Regions from separate parts of the Serinibacter arcticus genome, predicted to be linked through region 2. Evidence: predicted binding sites of a transcription regulator. Region 2 holds the regulator's gene; each other region holds the start of a gene.
The links. The regulator LexA, encoded in region 2, represses DNA repair genes until DNA is damaged. The targets are predictions, from matches to a motif close to TCGAACANNTGTTCGA.

Region 1 (3,205 bases), 3.0 Mb from region 2:
CAGCGTCACGTGGCGGAACACCGTGTGGCCGACGATGTGCTGGAGCGGCTCGCGCCGCCGTCGCCGGTCGACGAGCTCCGCGAACTCGGCGCGGAAGTCGTCGGGCAGCTCGGACGGCGCGTAGGCGAGGTGCGGCACGGCGAGCGCGTACGCGGCCAGGGCACGGGCGTCGTGCTCGGCGGACGGCACGCCCGCCTCGTCGAGGATCTCGCTCGCGCCGCGCACCATCGCGCGCAGCTCGGGCGTCACTGGTCCCCCGCCGCCGCCAGCCGCGCTGCCTCGTCCGTCTCGACGGCGGAGGCGATCACGGCGTCGAGCTCGCCGTCGAGCACGGTGTCGAGGTTGTAGGACTTGTACCCCGTGCGGTGGTCCGCGATGCGGTTCTCGGGGAAGTTGTACGTACGGATGCGCTCGGAGCGGTCGACCGTGCGGACCTGGCTGCGGCGGGCCTCGCTGGCGGCGGCGGCGGCCTCCTCCTGGCGCGCGGCCAGGATGCGGGCGCGCAGCACGCGCATGCCGGCCTCGCGGTTCTGCAGCTGGCTCTTCTCGTTCTGCATCGAGACCACGATGCCCGTGGGCAGGTGGGTGATGCGTACGGCGGAGTCGGTCGTGTTGACGCTCTGGCCGCCGGGGCCGGAGGAGCGGAAGACGTCGATGCGGAGGTCGTTCCCGTCGATCTCGACCTCGCCCTCGTCGTCGGCCTCGGGCAGCACGAGGACGCCGGCGGCGGACGTGTGGATGCGACCCTGCGACTCGGTCACGGGAACCCGCTGGACGCGGTGCACGCCGCCCTCGTACTTCAGGGCGGCCCAGACACCGTCCTCGGGCGCCGTTCCACCCTTGGACTTCACGGCGAGCTGGACGTCCTTGTAGCCGCCGAGCGCGGAGTCGGTGGCCTCGATGATCTGGGTCGACCAGCCGCGGCGCTCGGCGTAGCGCATGTACATCCGCAGGAGGTCACCGGCGAACAGGGCCGACTCCTCGCCGCCCTCCCCCGCCTTGATCTCGAGGATGACGTCGCGGCCGTCGTCGGGGTCGCGGGGCACGAGCACGCGGCGCAGCGTCTCGGCCGCCGGGGCGACCTTCGCGAGCAGCTCGGCGTGCTCGGCGGCGAAGTCGGGGTCCTCGTCGGCCAGCTCGGCGGCGGCCCCGGCGTCGGAGACGGCGGAGTGCCAGGCGCGGTAGGCCCCGACGACGCGGCCGAGCTCGGCGTAGCGCCGGCCGACCTTCTTCGCCCGGCCGGGGCTGGCGTGCAGCTCGGGGTCGGCGAGGTCCTTCTCCAGCTGGGCGTACTCGTCCAGCAGTCCGTTCACGACGGCGAAGTCCTCGCTCACGACAGCTCCTTGCGGTTGTGCGGGGTGGTGCCGGGTGGTGAGGCCCGGAAAAGACGAAACGAGCGCCGGCCCCCCGAAGGGTGCCGGCGCTCGTCGAGGTCGCTAGTTGGCGGCCTTCTTGCCGAAGCGACGCTCGAACGCCGCGACCCGGCCACCGGTGTCCAGGATCTTCTGCTTGCCCGTGTAGAACGGGTGGCAGGCGCTGCACACGTCGGAGCTGATCTTGCCCGACTTCTCGGTGCTCCGGGTGGTGAAGGTGTTGCCGCAGGTGCACGTCACCTCGGTGACGACGTACTCGGGGTGAATACCGCTCTTCATGGAGTCCTCCTCATTAGGGGTGCTACCGGGTCGCCGAGACGGAGTGCACGGGGCGTGAACCGGGAGCCAACGGGATATTCTGCCAGATCCCGCGGGGGCGTCCGGCCCCGGGTGAGGGAGATCACCTGGTTGGCGGCGTCGCGGACTGTCCCCAGCCGGCGCGCGCGACGCCCGCAGGCGCGGAATCTCGCCACATCTGTGGACACAGACTCTTGTTTCTCGAACGCGCGTACGAGAAAATGGATCATGGGCACGGAGCGGCGAGAGACGGTGGGGGCAGCGGCTCCCGCTCACCTTCCTGCCGCCGCGATCTCGGCGGCTGCCGGGACGAGCGACGCTGTGCTCGCCACGGCGCACGACCTCGCGCTGGACGCCGTCGCCGCACTGACCCGCGACCTCGCCGGCGCGACGCACGACGTCGCCCTCGAGCTCGCCGAGGCGGTCGAGGTCCTGGGTCGCCAGGTCGACCACCTCCGCCTCCTGGTCGCCCGCGCCGTCGACGAGGCCGCGCCCGCCCCGACCGGCAGCTCCGCCCTGGTGGACCACGCCGGGCAGGGCCTCACGGCGGTAACCGAGACCGGCGCGGCGGGCCGCGACGACTGCGCGACCGCACGGTCGAGGTCGCCGTTCCGCACCGGGCGGGACCTGCTGCGGACCCGACTGCGGATCTCGGGGGCCGACGCCTCCCGCCGGATCAGGCTCGCCCACCAGGTCCTGTCACGCACGACCCTCGGCGGCGAGACGCTGCCGCCCCGGCTCGAGCACGTGGGAGCCGTGATCGGCGAGGTCAGCGGCGACGCGGCTCGGCACGTGGCCCGGGCGAGCACCAGGGCGGAGCAGGTCGCGGGGCCCGAGGCCGCCCGAGCGGTCGAGGAGACGCTCGCCGAGCACGCGCTCACCTTCGATCCCGACAGCCTCGGACGGCTGGCCGACCGCGCCATCGTCCTCATCGATCCCGACGGGCCGGCCCCCGACGAGACCGACCACCGCCGGGGCGCCTTCGTCGGCACGACCCGGAACGGCCTCACCACGATCAAGCTCATCGTCGACCAGCTCCAGCGCGAGGTCCTCACCACGATCTTCGACACGGCGACGAACCCGCGCCGCGCGACGGTGGGCGCGGATGGGCCGGGCGACGGCGCCACGGACGGCACGGACGGCACGGACGGCACGGACGGCACGGACGGCACCGATACGACAGAGTCGACGGACGCCACCGTCCTGAACGAGATCGATCGGCAGGCGATGGCGTCCGACACCCGGTCACGGGCCGCGCGGATGCTCGACGCCCTGCTGTCCGCCTGCGGCGCCGCCCTGCGCAGCGGCGATCTTCCCCGGACCGGCGGCGCGCCCACGCAGGTCATGGTCACCATGCAGCTCTCCGACCTGCTCGGAGGTCTGAACGGCGTCGGTCACGGCGATCGGATCGGCCACCTCACCGGCGGCGCAGCGAGCACGTCGGGCGGAGGCTGCAGTGGCGACGGCAGTGGCAGCAGCGCCGATCCCCGGGCCCTGGTGGTGCACGAGGAGGATGTTCCCGCTTCCGTGCGCCG
Region 2 (3,205 bases):
ACGGCTGATCCGGTCGACGAGCGACCGCGGCGTCGTCGCGATCCTCGACTCCCGCATCAGCACGGCCCGCTACGGGTCGTTCCTGCTCCGCTCGCTGCCCCCGATGTGGCCCACGACGAACGGCGAGATCGCGCGGTCCGCGCTGCGACGCCTCGCCGAGGAGGCGACCCAGGTCCCGGCGGCCGCGGACGCCTAGGCTGGGAGCCATGAGCGCACCCACCGTCCCGCCGCCCTACACGGGCCGTCCCGTCTCCACGGTCGCCATCGTCGGCGCCGGTTCCGTCGGGGCGACGCTCGCCTACGCCGCGCTCGTGCGCGGCGCCGCGCGCCGCGTCGTCCTGTACGACATCAACAAGGCGAAGGTGACGGCGGAGGCCGCCGACATCGGGCACGGCATCGAGTTCATCTCGCAGGCCACGATCGAGGGCAGCGACGACATCGAGATCTGCCGCGACGCCGACCTCGTGGTGTTCACGGCGGGGGCCAAGCAGGACCCTGGTCAGCCGCGGATGGAGCTCGCCGCGAAGACCGTCGGACTGGTGAAGAAGGTGCTGCCGACGCTCGTGGACATCGCCCCGAACGCGATCCACATGATGGTCACCAACCCCGTCGACGTCGTGACCTACGCCGCCCAGAAGATCACCGGGCTGCCGTCCAGCCAGGTGTTCGGTTCGGGCACGGTGCTGGACTCCTCGCGGCTGCGGTTCGAGATCTCCAAGGAGTGCGGCGTCGCGGTGCAGAACGTCCACGCCTACGTCCTCGGTGAGCACGGCGACAGCGAGGTGCCGGTCTGGAGCTCGGCGAGCATCGGCGGCGTCCCGCTGCTGGACTGGCGCGGACCTGGCGGCTCGCCGCTGTTCACGGAGGAGGTGCGGAGTCGTATCGGGCACGACGTCGTGCACGCGGCCTACAAGATCATCGAGGGTAAGGGCGCCACGAACTACGCGGTCGGCCTCGCCGTCACCCGCATCATCGAGGCCGTGCTCCGCAACGAGCACCGCGTGCTGCCCGTCTCCACCCGCGTCGACGACGAGTTCCTCGGGATCTCCGACGTGTGCCTGTCCATGCCGACGATCGTCGACGCCCGCGGCGCCCGGGAGCGCCTGGGGGTCCCGATGAGCCAGCACGAGCTGACGCTGCTGCGCGAGAGCGCGACCCACATCCGCGACGCGGCCCGCTCGCTGGGCTTCTAGCCGGCGGCCCGTCCCCGATCGGCGACGGCGAGCCCAGGACGACGACGGCGCCCCCACCCTCGCGGGTGGGGGCGCCGTCGTCGTGGGGAGGGTGGATCAGATCCGGCGCAGGACCGTGACGACGCGGCCGAGGATCTCGGCGCTGCGCCCGTCGATGGGGGAGAAGGCGGGGTTGGCCGGCAGCAGCCACAGCGCGTCGGGCGTGCGCTTGAACGTCTTGACCGTGGCCTCGCCGTCGATCATCGCGGCGACGATCTCGCCGTTCTCGGCGACGTTCTGGCGGCGGACGACGACCCAGTCGCCGTCGCAGATGGCGGCGTCGATCATCGACTCGCCGACGACTTGGAGCAGGAACAGGTCACCGTCGCCGACGAGGCGGCGCGGCAGCGGGAAGACGTCCTCGACGGCCTGCTCGGCGAGGATCGGGCCGCCGGCCGCGATCCGGCCGACGAGCGGGACGTAGCTGGTGTCGGCGTCGCTCGGCTCCGGGAGCATGACGACGGCGCGGCCCGCCACGTCGTCCCGGCCGCGGTCGGGACCGGGGTCGGGCGTGCTGGCGGCGAGAGCGGCCGCGTCGCTGCGCGGCGTCAGCCCCGGCGCCGCCGAGATCACGGGGGGCTCGGAGACGACCTCCATGGCGCGCGGGCGGTTCGGATCGCGGCGGAGGTAGCCCTTGTCCTCCAGCTGCTGCAGCTGGTGCTTGACGCTGGAGGGCGAGGTCAGTCCGACGGACACGCCGATCTCCCGCATGCTCGGCGGGTAGCCGCGCTCGGCGACCGACGTCCTGATCACCTCCAGCACCGCTCGCTGCCGCACGGTCAGCACTCGGGGGTCCCGCGTCGCCATCTCTGTCTCCCTCGTCGATTCCTGGTCTGCGCCTGCTGTGGTGCCGCCCGACCACTCGTTCCGTCCCGGCCGACGAGGTCGGGCTGACCGGTGGTCGCCCCGGCCCCCGGCGTCGATGTCAGTGGTCGGTGGTGTGCTGCTCGTAGGACAAGCGTACGACTACCGACCGCTCCAGGTGCGACACGTGTTCGAACCGGAGTGTCGACAATCCCGACGCCATGTCCTACTGTATCGAACAGACGTACGACGAACAAAGGTTCGAAGGGAGAAAATCATGAGCACGATCGCGACTTTCCCGGGGCGTGTCGCCCCTGTCCGCACGGGTGTCTCCGCGGCGCGTTCCGCCGCCGATCGCCAGATTCGCCCGGGCGCGGCCCCCACCTCCTCGCGGATGCGCCTGACGCGCCGCGGCCGGGTCGTGCTCGTCGGCCTCGGCCTGGCCGTCGCGGCGGTCGCCGGCTCGGTGGCCGGGCAGGCCGTCGCGGGGGCACCGGCCGTCGAGCAGGCCACCACGACGCTCGTCGTGGCACCGGGGGAGACCCTGTGGACGATCGCCGAGGGCATCACCGCTCCGGGCGAGGACGTCCGCGACGTCGTGGCCGTGATCGCCGAGCTCAACGAGATGGACAGCTTCTCGCTGATGGCCGGCGAGGAGCTTCTGCTGCCCGTCTCCTGACCGGGGACGCCCCGCTCGCCGAACCGGCTGCGGCCGGCGCCGTGGAACAATGGGTCGCCCTCGTCACCCGGCCGGGTGGCACCCGCCACGGTTCGGAGAAGACGTGCACTGCCCGTACTGCCGCAACACCGACTCGCGGGTCGTGGACTCGCGCACGAGTGACGACGGCTCCCAGATCCGACGGCGTCGACTGTGCCCGGCGTGCGGCCGCCGATTCTCCACCGTGGAGACCACGAGCCTCTCGGTCGTCAAGCGCTCCGGGGTGGTCGAGCCGTTCAGCCGCGACAAGGTGGTCGCGGGTGTGCGCAAGGCGTGCCAGGGCCGACCGGTGACCGACGACAGCCTGGCGCTGCTCGCCCAGCGCGTCGAGGAGAGCGTCCGAGCCAGCGGCGCCGCCGAGATCGACGCGCACGACGTCGGGCTGGCGATCCTCGGTCCGCTCCGCGAGCTCGACGAGGTCGCCTACCTGCGCTTCGCCTCCGTCTACCAG
Region 3 (3,205 bases), 350 kb from region 2:
CTTCGGTGGGTGTGCCGACGACGGTGCTGGCGGTGGCGCGGGTGGTGGCGTTGCGGTCGAGGCTGGTGAGCAGGTCGTTGAGCTGCATGGTGACCAGCACCTGGGGTGGGAGTCCGGCGATCTGGGGTAGGTCCCCCACCCGCAGGGCGGCGCCCGCGGCGGCCATCAGCGCATCCAGCATCCTGCGCGCCCGGGAGCGGGTGTCGGCCCGCACGGCCTCGGCCGCGGCCGCCGAGACGAGGGCGTGAGCATCGGCATCGGCATCGCTAGCGTCGCTCCCGCTGGCTGGTGCGTCGGTCGTGACGTCTCCGCCCGCCCCGTCGTTGATCGCGTTGCCGCCGCCGCTCACGTCGCGACTGGTGGTGGTGGTGGTGCGGGGGTTGGTGCCGGTGTCGAGGATGGTTTGGAGGATTTCGCGTTGGGTCTGGTCGACCACGAGGCGGTAGGAGGTCAGGCCGTCGTGGGTGGGTCCTTGGTACAGGCCTTGACGCAGGTCGCTCTCGCGGGGAGCGGGTCCGTCGGGGTCCAGCAGGGCGATGGCCCGATCGGCCAGGACTCCTATCGCGTCCGGGTCCAGCTCTACCGCTTCTTCGGCCAGGGTCTGCTCGACCTGACCGGCCAGCTCAGGACCTGCCAGCGGCCGGACCCGTTTCACGGCCCGGATCACGTGCCGGGCACTGTCACCACTGATGGAGGCGATAACGTCTCCGAGGTGTTCCAGGGGTGGGGGGACCATCTCGCCGGTGACCATCTGGCGGGGCAGGACACGGTGGGCCAGCGCGATGCGTCGTCCGGCCTCGGCCGCGGAGATCCGCAACCGGACCCGGAGCAGGTCCTTGGCCCGACGAAAGGGTGACCCGCCCGCCGGCGGACGCGGAGCGCACCCGCTCACGGGCCCGACCGTCGCGGTCTCGTCGGTGGGCTCGTTGCGGTTCATGGTGCCGGCGTGGTCGACCAGGACCAGGTCGCGCATCGGGGCGGGTGCTGCCTCATCGACCGCGCGGGCGGTGATCAGGCGCAGCAGGTCGATCTCGCGGCCGGTGACCTCGACCCGTTCAGCCAGCTCCAGCGCCGGTTCCCGTTCCAGCCCCGCCAGCTCGTTGGTCAGGGCCGTCCTGGCCCGGGTCAGGATCCCCAGCGCCTGTGTCAGCAGGACCGTTGCCGAGGTTGCCGCCGGGTCCGGGCCGTCGGGGCCGGGACCCTCGGCGCTGTTTTGGTTGGTGGCAGCACCCAGGCTGGAGCGGGTGCTCGGGTCGAGGACGGGGTGCTGAGTCATGACCCATTCTCTCGGACGCACGTTCGACAAACAAGGTTCTGTGTGCACAGATTGATCCACAGGGCGTCAAACACCCTCCCGTCCACGGGCCACCTACCCCCACCACGCACCACCCACCTGGGGACAGCCAAAGCCCAGGCATACCCATGCACCCGGACGACCACCCACCTCACCCGGCCGGCGGAACCTCCTGCATTCCCCAGGGCGATCCGTACTCCACGAGCAGGTCGAGGAACGGCCGGGCCGGCAACGCCTCCGGACCGAGCACCCCCACCCCCGACCACGCCCCCGACGCCACCAGCTCGAGCGCCACGACCGGGTTGATCGCTGTCTGCCACACCACGGCCTGGTGGCCGTACTCCGCCATCGACCAGGCGTTGTCGACCACGTGATAGAGGTAGGTCGAGCGAGGTTCGCCATCCTTGCCGAGCCCTCGCACCCACAGCCCGGCACACGTCTTGCCGCTCATCCGGTCCCCCAGGGTGGCCGGATCGGGGAGCAGCGCGGCCACGACGTCGCGCGGCGACACGCTCACTCCCTTCACCTCCACCGGTGTCGTGGAGTCGAGCCCGAGCTTGTGCAGCGTCCGCAGCACCTCGATGAACTCGTTGCCCAGCCCGTACTTGAACGTCACGCGCTTCGCCGCGGTCCAGCGCGGGATGAGCAGCACCTCCTCGTGCTCCACGTTGACGCACTCCACCGGCCCGATCCCCTCCGGGAAGTCGAAGACCTCGGGCTCGCTGAAGGGCGGTGTCGTGAACCAGCCCCGCTCCTTCTCGAAGATCACCGGCGGGTTGAGGCACTCCTCGATGGTCGTCCAGATCGAGAACGACGGCGCGAAGTCGTAACCCTCGACCGTCAGGTTGGATCCGTCCCGCACGCCGGCCTCGTCGATCTCGGAGAACAGCTCGTCCTCGGCGTAGCGGGCGAACACGTCGGCCAGCCCCGGCTCGATCCCGATGCCCACGAGGGCGAGCCGCCCGGCCGCCTCCCAGTCCGGCGCGCGGTCGAACTGCTCGTCGCCCAGCTTCACGCCGGTCAGCTCGTGCGGGCGTTCCGGGTGGGGCTTCGACAGGCTCATCGCCATGTCGAGGTACGTCACGTCGGTCGCCGCGCACGCCTCGAAGATCGGCATCACGAACCGGGGATCGACGGCGTTGAGCACGTGCGTGGCGCCCGAGTCGCGGATCAGGTCGCTGATCGAGTCGACGTCGGAGGCGTCGACCCTGGCCGCGCGCAGCCGCGCGTCGCCGAGCCCGGCGATCGCGCGCTCCGCCCGAGCGAGCTCGTGGTCCGCGACGGTCAGCGTCTCGAAGAAGGCCCGACGAACGGCGATGGCGACGACGGCGGAGCCGACCCCTCCGGCTCCCACGACGAGGATGTGCACAGTCGTTCCCTTCGATGGTGGGGCGGCGGCGTCAGAGCCCGCCGTCGACGCTCCTGGGGTAGAGCTCGGGCTCGTCCGGCACGAGCACCTCCGTGTCGCGGTTGAGCGACTCGCCCTGAAGAACGGCCGCGACCTGGCCACCAGCGACCACGCGATCATCAGCACGACCCCAGCAGCAGCGAACCGATGCCGATCACGAACGTGCCGCCCACGCCGAGCAGGGTGGTGTTGCCGTAGTCGGTCGCCCACATGTCGATCGCCGACTGCACGAACGCGTACGTGAGCATCAGCGCCCCGAGCAGCGGGAAGAATCCCTTGAGGAAGAAGTCCCGCGGTGACCGCCGAAGGTCGGCCCGGAAGTACCAGACGCACGCGAAGCCGGTGATCCCGTAGTAGAAGGCGATCGCGAGCCCGAGCGACAGGATCGAGTCCTGCAGGATGTTGTCGCTGATCAGCTTCATCCCGACGAAGTACACGCTCGCGACGATGCCCATCATCAGCGTCGAGAACGACGGCGTGTTGAAGCGCGGGTGCACCTCCTT
Region 4 (3,205 bases), 2.6 Mb from region 2:
GCCGTCGCCTGACCGGCGGCGCAGCCCTCGACGGAACGGCTGCCCGGCCAGGTCACGAGCTGGCTGTCCGTCGCCCCCTCGCCGAGGAGGAGCCGCCGTTCGGACGGCGCGAACGCGCAGTGCGCCGACGTCCACACGAGGTCCTCACCCGACAGCACCTCCACGGTCGTGGCTCCCGACCCGAGATCGACGAGGCACGGCGTCGTCCCGGTCGTCGCGACCTCGATCGAGGCCCCGACCGTCGCGCCGGCCCTCGGGGAGCTCGGCGTGACGACGGCGAGCGTCGCCTCCTCGGGGGTGCATGCCGTCGGGATCGGTGGGGTCGCGCCGATCTCGGGCTCGGTCGGCTCGGGCTCGGTCGGCGACTCGTCGCCGGTCCCGTCACCCGCCGGGTCGGTGGGCGTGACGCTCTCGGTGGCGACCGGGGTGGTGTCCGCCTCGGGGTCGGTCGCCGTGCCGGCGTCGAGCGCGCGCACGATGGCCCACACGCCCAGGCCGATGCCGGCCACCAGGAGCAGCGCGAGCACCAGCACGAGAAGGCGGCGACGGCGGAACGTGGCGGGATCGGCGACCCGGCGCGAGGCCCCGGGGTGCGACGCCGAGCGGCCTCGTCCTCGACCCGCGGTCGTGCCGGCCCCTGCTGACGTGGCGGTCTTGGTGGTCTTGGCTGAGCCCGCTGACTTGGCGGCCCTGCCCGTCGGGACACCCTTGCCGGACGAGCTCCCGCCCGATCCGGAACGCGGCGACGGCGTCGACCTCGTGTTGCGCGACGGCCCCCGCGACCCAGTGTTCTCCGGCACCACTCGAGGATAGGTGAGCCCCTCGCCGTCACCGGGTTGCCTCGCGGGACGGCAGACTCGTGGGCGATGACCACCGCACCCGCGACCCTGCACGGCCGCCTGCTCCCCTGGTTCGACGAGCACGCCCGCGACCTCCCGTGGCGTGCCGCCGACGCGACGCCGTGGGGTGTCCTCGTCAGCGAGGTGATGCTGCAGCAGACGCCGGTCGCGCGCGTCGAGGGTCCGTGGCGCGACTGGCTCGAGCGCTGGCCCACGCCGGCCGACCTCGCGGCCGCGCCCGTCGAGGAGGTGCTGCGCGCCTGGGGCGCCTGGGCTACCCGCGACGCGCGCTGCGGCTGCGGGAGTGTGCGGCGGCGATCACCGCGAGGCACGACGGCGTGGTCCCCTCCGCCGAGGCCGACCTCCTCGCGCTCCCGGGGATCGGTGAGTACACGGCCGCGGCCGTGCAGGCGTTCGCCTTCGGACGACGAGCCGTCGTCCTGGACACGAACGTCCGGCGGGTGCTGGGCCGGCTGGTCGACGGCGTCGCTCTCCCCCGGCCCCACCTCACGCGCGGCGAGCACGGCCGCGCGGCGACGCTGCTGCCCGACGACGTCGCCGCCTCCGCGCGCTGGAACGTCGCCGTCATGGAGCTCGGGGCCCTCGTGTGCACCGCTCGATCGCCGCACTGCGACGCGTGCCCGGTGCGGGACCTGTGCGCGTGGCGATCGGCGGGCTACCCCTCGGACGAGCATGCGAGCTCGCGCCGGACGCAGGCCTGGCACGGCACGGACCGACAGGTCCGCGGACGGCTCATGGGCGCGCTGCGAATGGACGGTGCCACGCTGACGACCGAGCAGGCGTTGGTCGTCGCGGAGTGCGGCGACGAGCAGGCGCTGCGTGCTCTGGCGTCGCTCGTGGTCGACGGGCTGGTCTCGGAGCGCGACGGCGAGTACCGCCTCGGCGGTTGAGCCGCGTGCTGTTGGGGTCGTGCCTGGTCCAAAGCTGTCCCCAGGTGGGTGGTGCGTGGGCGGGGTCGGGTTGCCTGTGGACGGGAGGGCGTTTGACGCCCTGGGGATCAATCTGTGCACACGGTCCCTTGTTTGTCGAACGTGCGTGCGAGAGAATGGGTCATGGCCCAGCACCCCGTCCTCGACCCGAGCACCCGCTCCAGCCTGGGTGCTGCCACCAACCAGAACAGTGCTGAGGGCCCCGGCCCCGACGGCCCGGACCCGGCGGCAACCTCGGCAACGGTCCTGCTGACGCAGGCGCTGGCGATCCTGACCCGGGCCAGGACGGCCCTGACCAACGAGCTGGCGGGGCTGGAGCGGGAACCGGCGCTGGAGCTGGCTGAACGGGTCGAGGTCACCGGCCGCGAGATCGACCTGCTGCGCCTGATCACCGCCCGCGCGGTCGATGAGGCAGCACCCGCCCCGATGCGCGACCTGGTCCTGGTCGACCACGCCGGCACCATGAACCGCAACGAGCCCACCGACGAGACCGCGACGGTCGAGCCGGTGAGCGGGTGCGCGCCGCGTCCGCCGGCGGGCGGGTCACCCTTTCGTCGGGCCAAGGACCTGCTCCGGGTCCGGTTGCGGATCTCCGCGGCCGAGGCCGGACGACGCATCGCGCTGGCCCACCGTGTCCTGCCCCGCCAGATGGTCACCGGCGAGATGGTCCCCCCACCCCTGGAACACCTCGGAGACGTTATCGCCTCCATCAGTGGTGACAGTGCCCGGCACGTGATCCGGGCCGTGAAACGGGTCCGGCCGCTGGTCGGTCCTGAGCTGGCCGGTCAGGTCGAGCAGACCCTGGCCGAAGAAGCGGTAGAGCTGGACCCGGACGCGATAGGAGTCCTGGCCGATCGGGCCATCGCCCTGCTGGACCCCGACGGACCCGCTCCCCGCGAGAGCGACCTGCGTCAAGGCCTGTACCAAGGACCCACCCACGACGGCCTGACCTCCTACCGCCTCGTGGTCGACCAGACCCAACGCGAGATCCTCCAGACCATCCTCGACACCGGCACCAACCCCCGCACCACCGCCAGCGCCGTGAGCGGCGACGCCGATGACGCCCGTCCCGACGCTGGTGCCGACAGTTCTGACGGTGGGATCGCGGACGATGCCGGCGGCCCGGACAGCGCAGCGGCCGCAACCGGCCCGGTCTCGGAGGCCGAGGCGGAGGCGATGCGGGCCGACACCCGCTCCCGAGCCCGCAAGATGCTCGACGCCCTCATGGCCGCCGCCGGCGCCGCCCTCCGCGTGGGTGACCTACCCCAGATCGCCGGACTCCCACCCCAGGTCCTGGTCACCATGCAGCTCAACGACCTCCTCACCAGCCTCGACCACAACGCCACCACCCACACCACCCCTGGTAGCGGTCTCGGTACCGGCCCCGGTCCTGGCCCCGGTGCCGGCGGCGTGACA

Region 1: C8046_RS19625 (HNH endonuclease signature motif containing protein) is a predicted target of LexA. The motif match lies at 1,872-1,887, and genes of this name have one in related genera.
Region 3: C8046_RS02995 (HNH endonuclease signature motif containing protein) is a predicted target of LexA. The motif match lies at 1,288-1,303, and genes of this name have one in related genera.
Region 4: C8046_RS19590 (HNH endonuclease signature motif containing protein) is a predicted target of LexA. The motif match lies at 1,886-1,901, and genes of this name have one in related genera.

Annotation. Positions count from the first base shown of each region.
Region 1 covers NZ_PYHR01000002.1:3,951,226-3,954,430, reverse strand. Annotated here, with positions in the region: gene prmC (peptide chain release factor N(5)-glutamine methyltransferase) at 1-249, opposite strand, end outside; gene prfA (peptide chain release factor 1) at 246-1,334, opposite strand; gene rpmE (50S ribosomal protein L31) at 1,437-1,652, opposite strand; gene C8046_RS19625 (HNH endonuclease signature motif containing protein) at 1,992-3,205, shown strand, end outside.
Region 2 covers NZ_PYHR01000002.1:984,267-987,471, reverse strand. Annotated here, with positions in the region: gene C8046_RS04510 (ATP-dependent DNA helicase) at 1-196, shown strand, start outside; gene C8046_RS04505 (L-lactate dehydrogenase) at 207-1,193, shown strand; gene lexA (transcriptional repressor LexA) at 1,290-2,039, opposite strand; gene C8046_RS04495 (LysM peptidoglycan-binding domain-containing protein) at 2,314-2,715, shown strand; gene nrdR (transcriptional regulator NrdR) at 2,819-3,205, shown strand, end outside.
Region 3 covers NZ_PYHR01000002.1:639,246-642,450, forward strand. Annotated here, with positions in the region: gene C8046_RS02995 (HNH endonuclease signature motif containing protein) at 1-1,276, opposite strand, end outside; gene C8046_RS03000 (saccharopine dehydrogenase family protein) at 1,446-2,663, opposite strand; partial or broken gene C8046_RS03005 (APC family permease) at 2,695-3,205, opposite strand, start outside.
Region 4 covers NZ_PYHR01000002.1:3,547,945-3,551,149, reverse strand. Annotated here, with positions in the region: gene C8046_RS15800 (hypothetical protein) at 1-800, opposite strand, end outside; partial or broken gene C8046_RS15795 (A/G-specific adenine glycosylase) at 867-1,750, shown strand; gene C8046_RS19590 (HNH endonuclease signature motif containing protein) at 1,913-3,205, shown strand, end outside.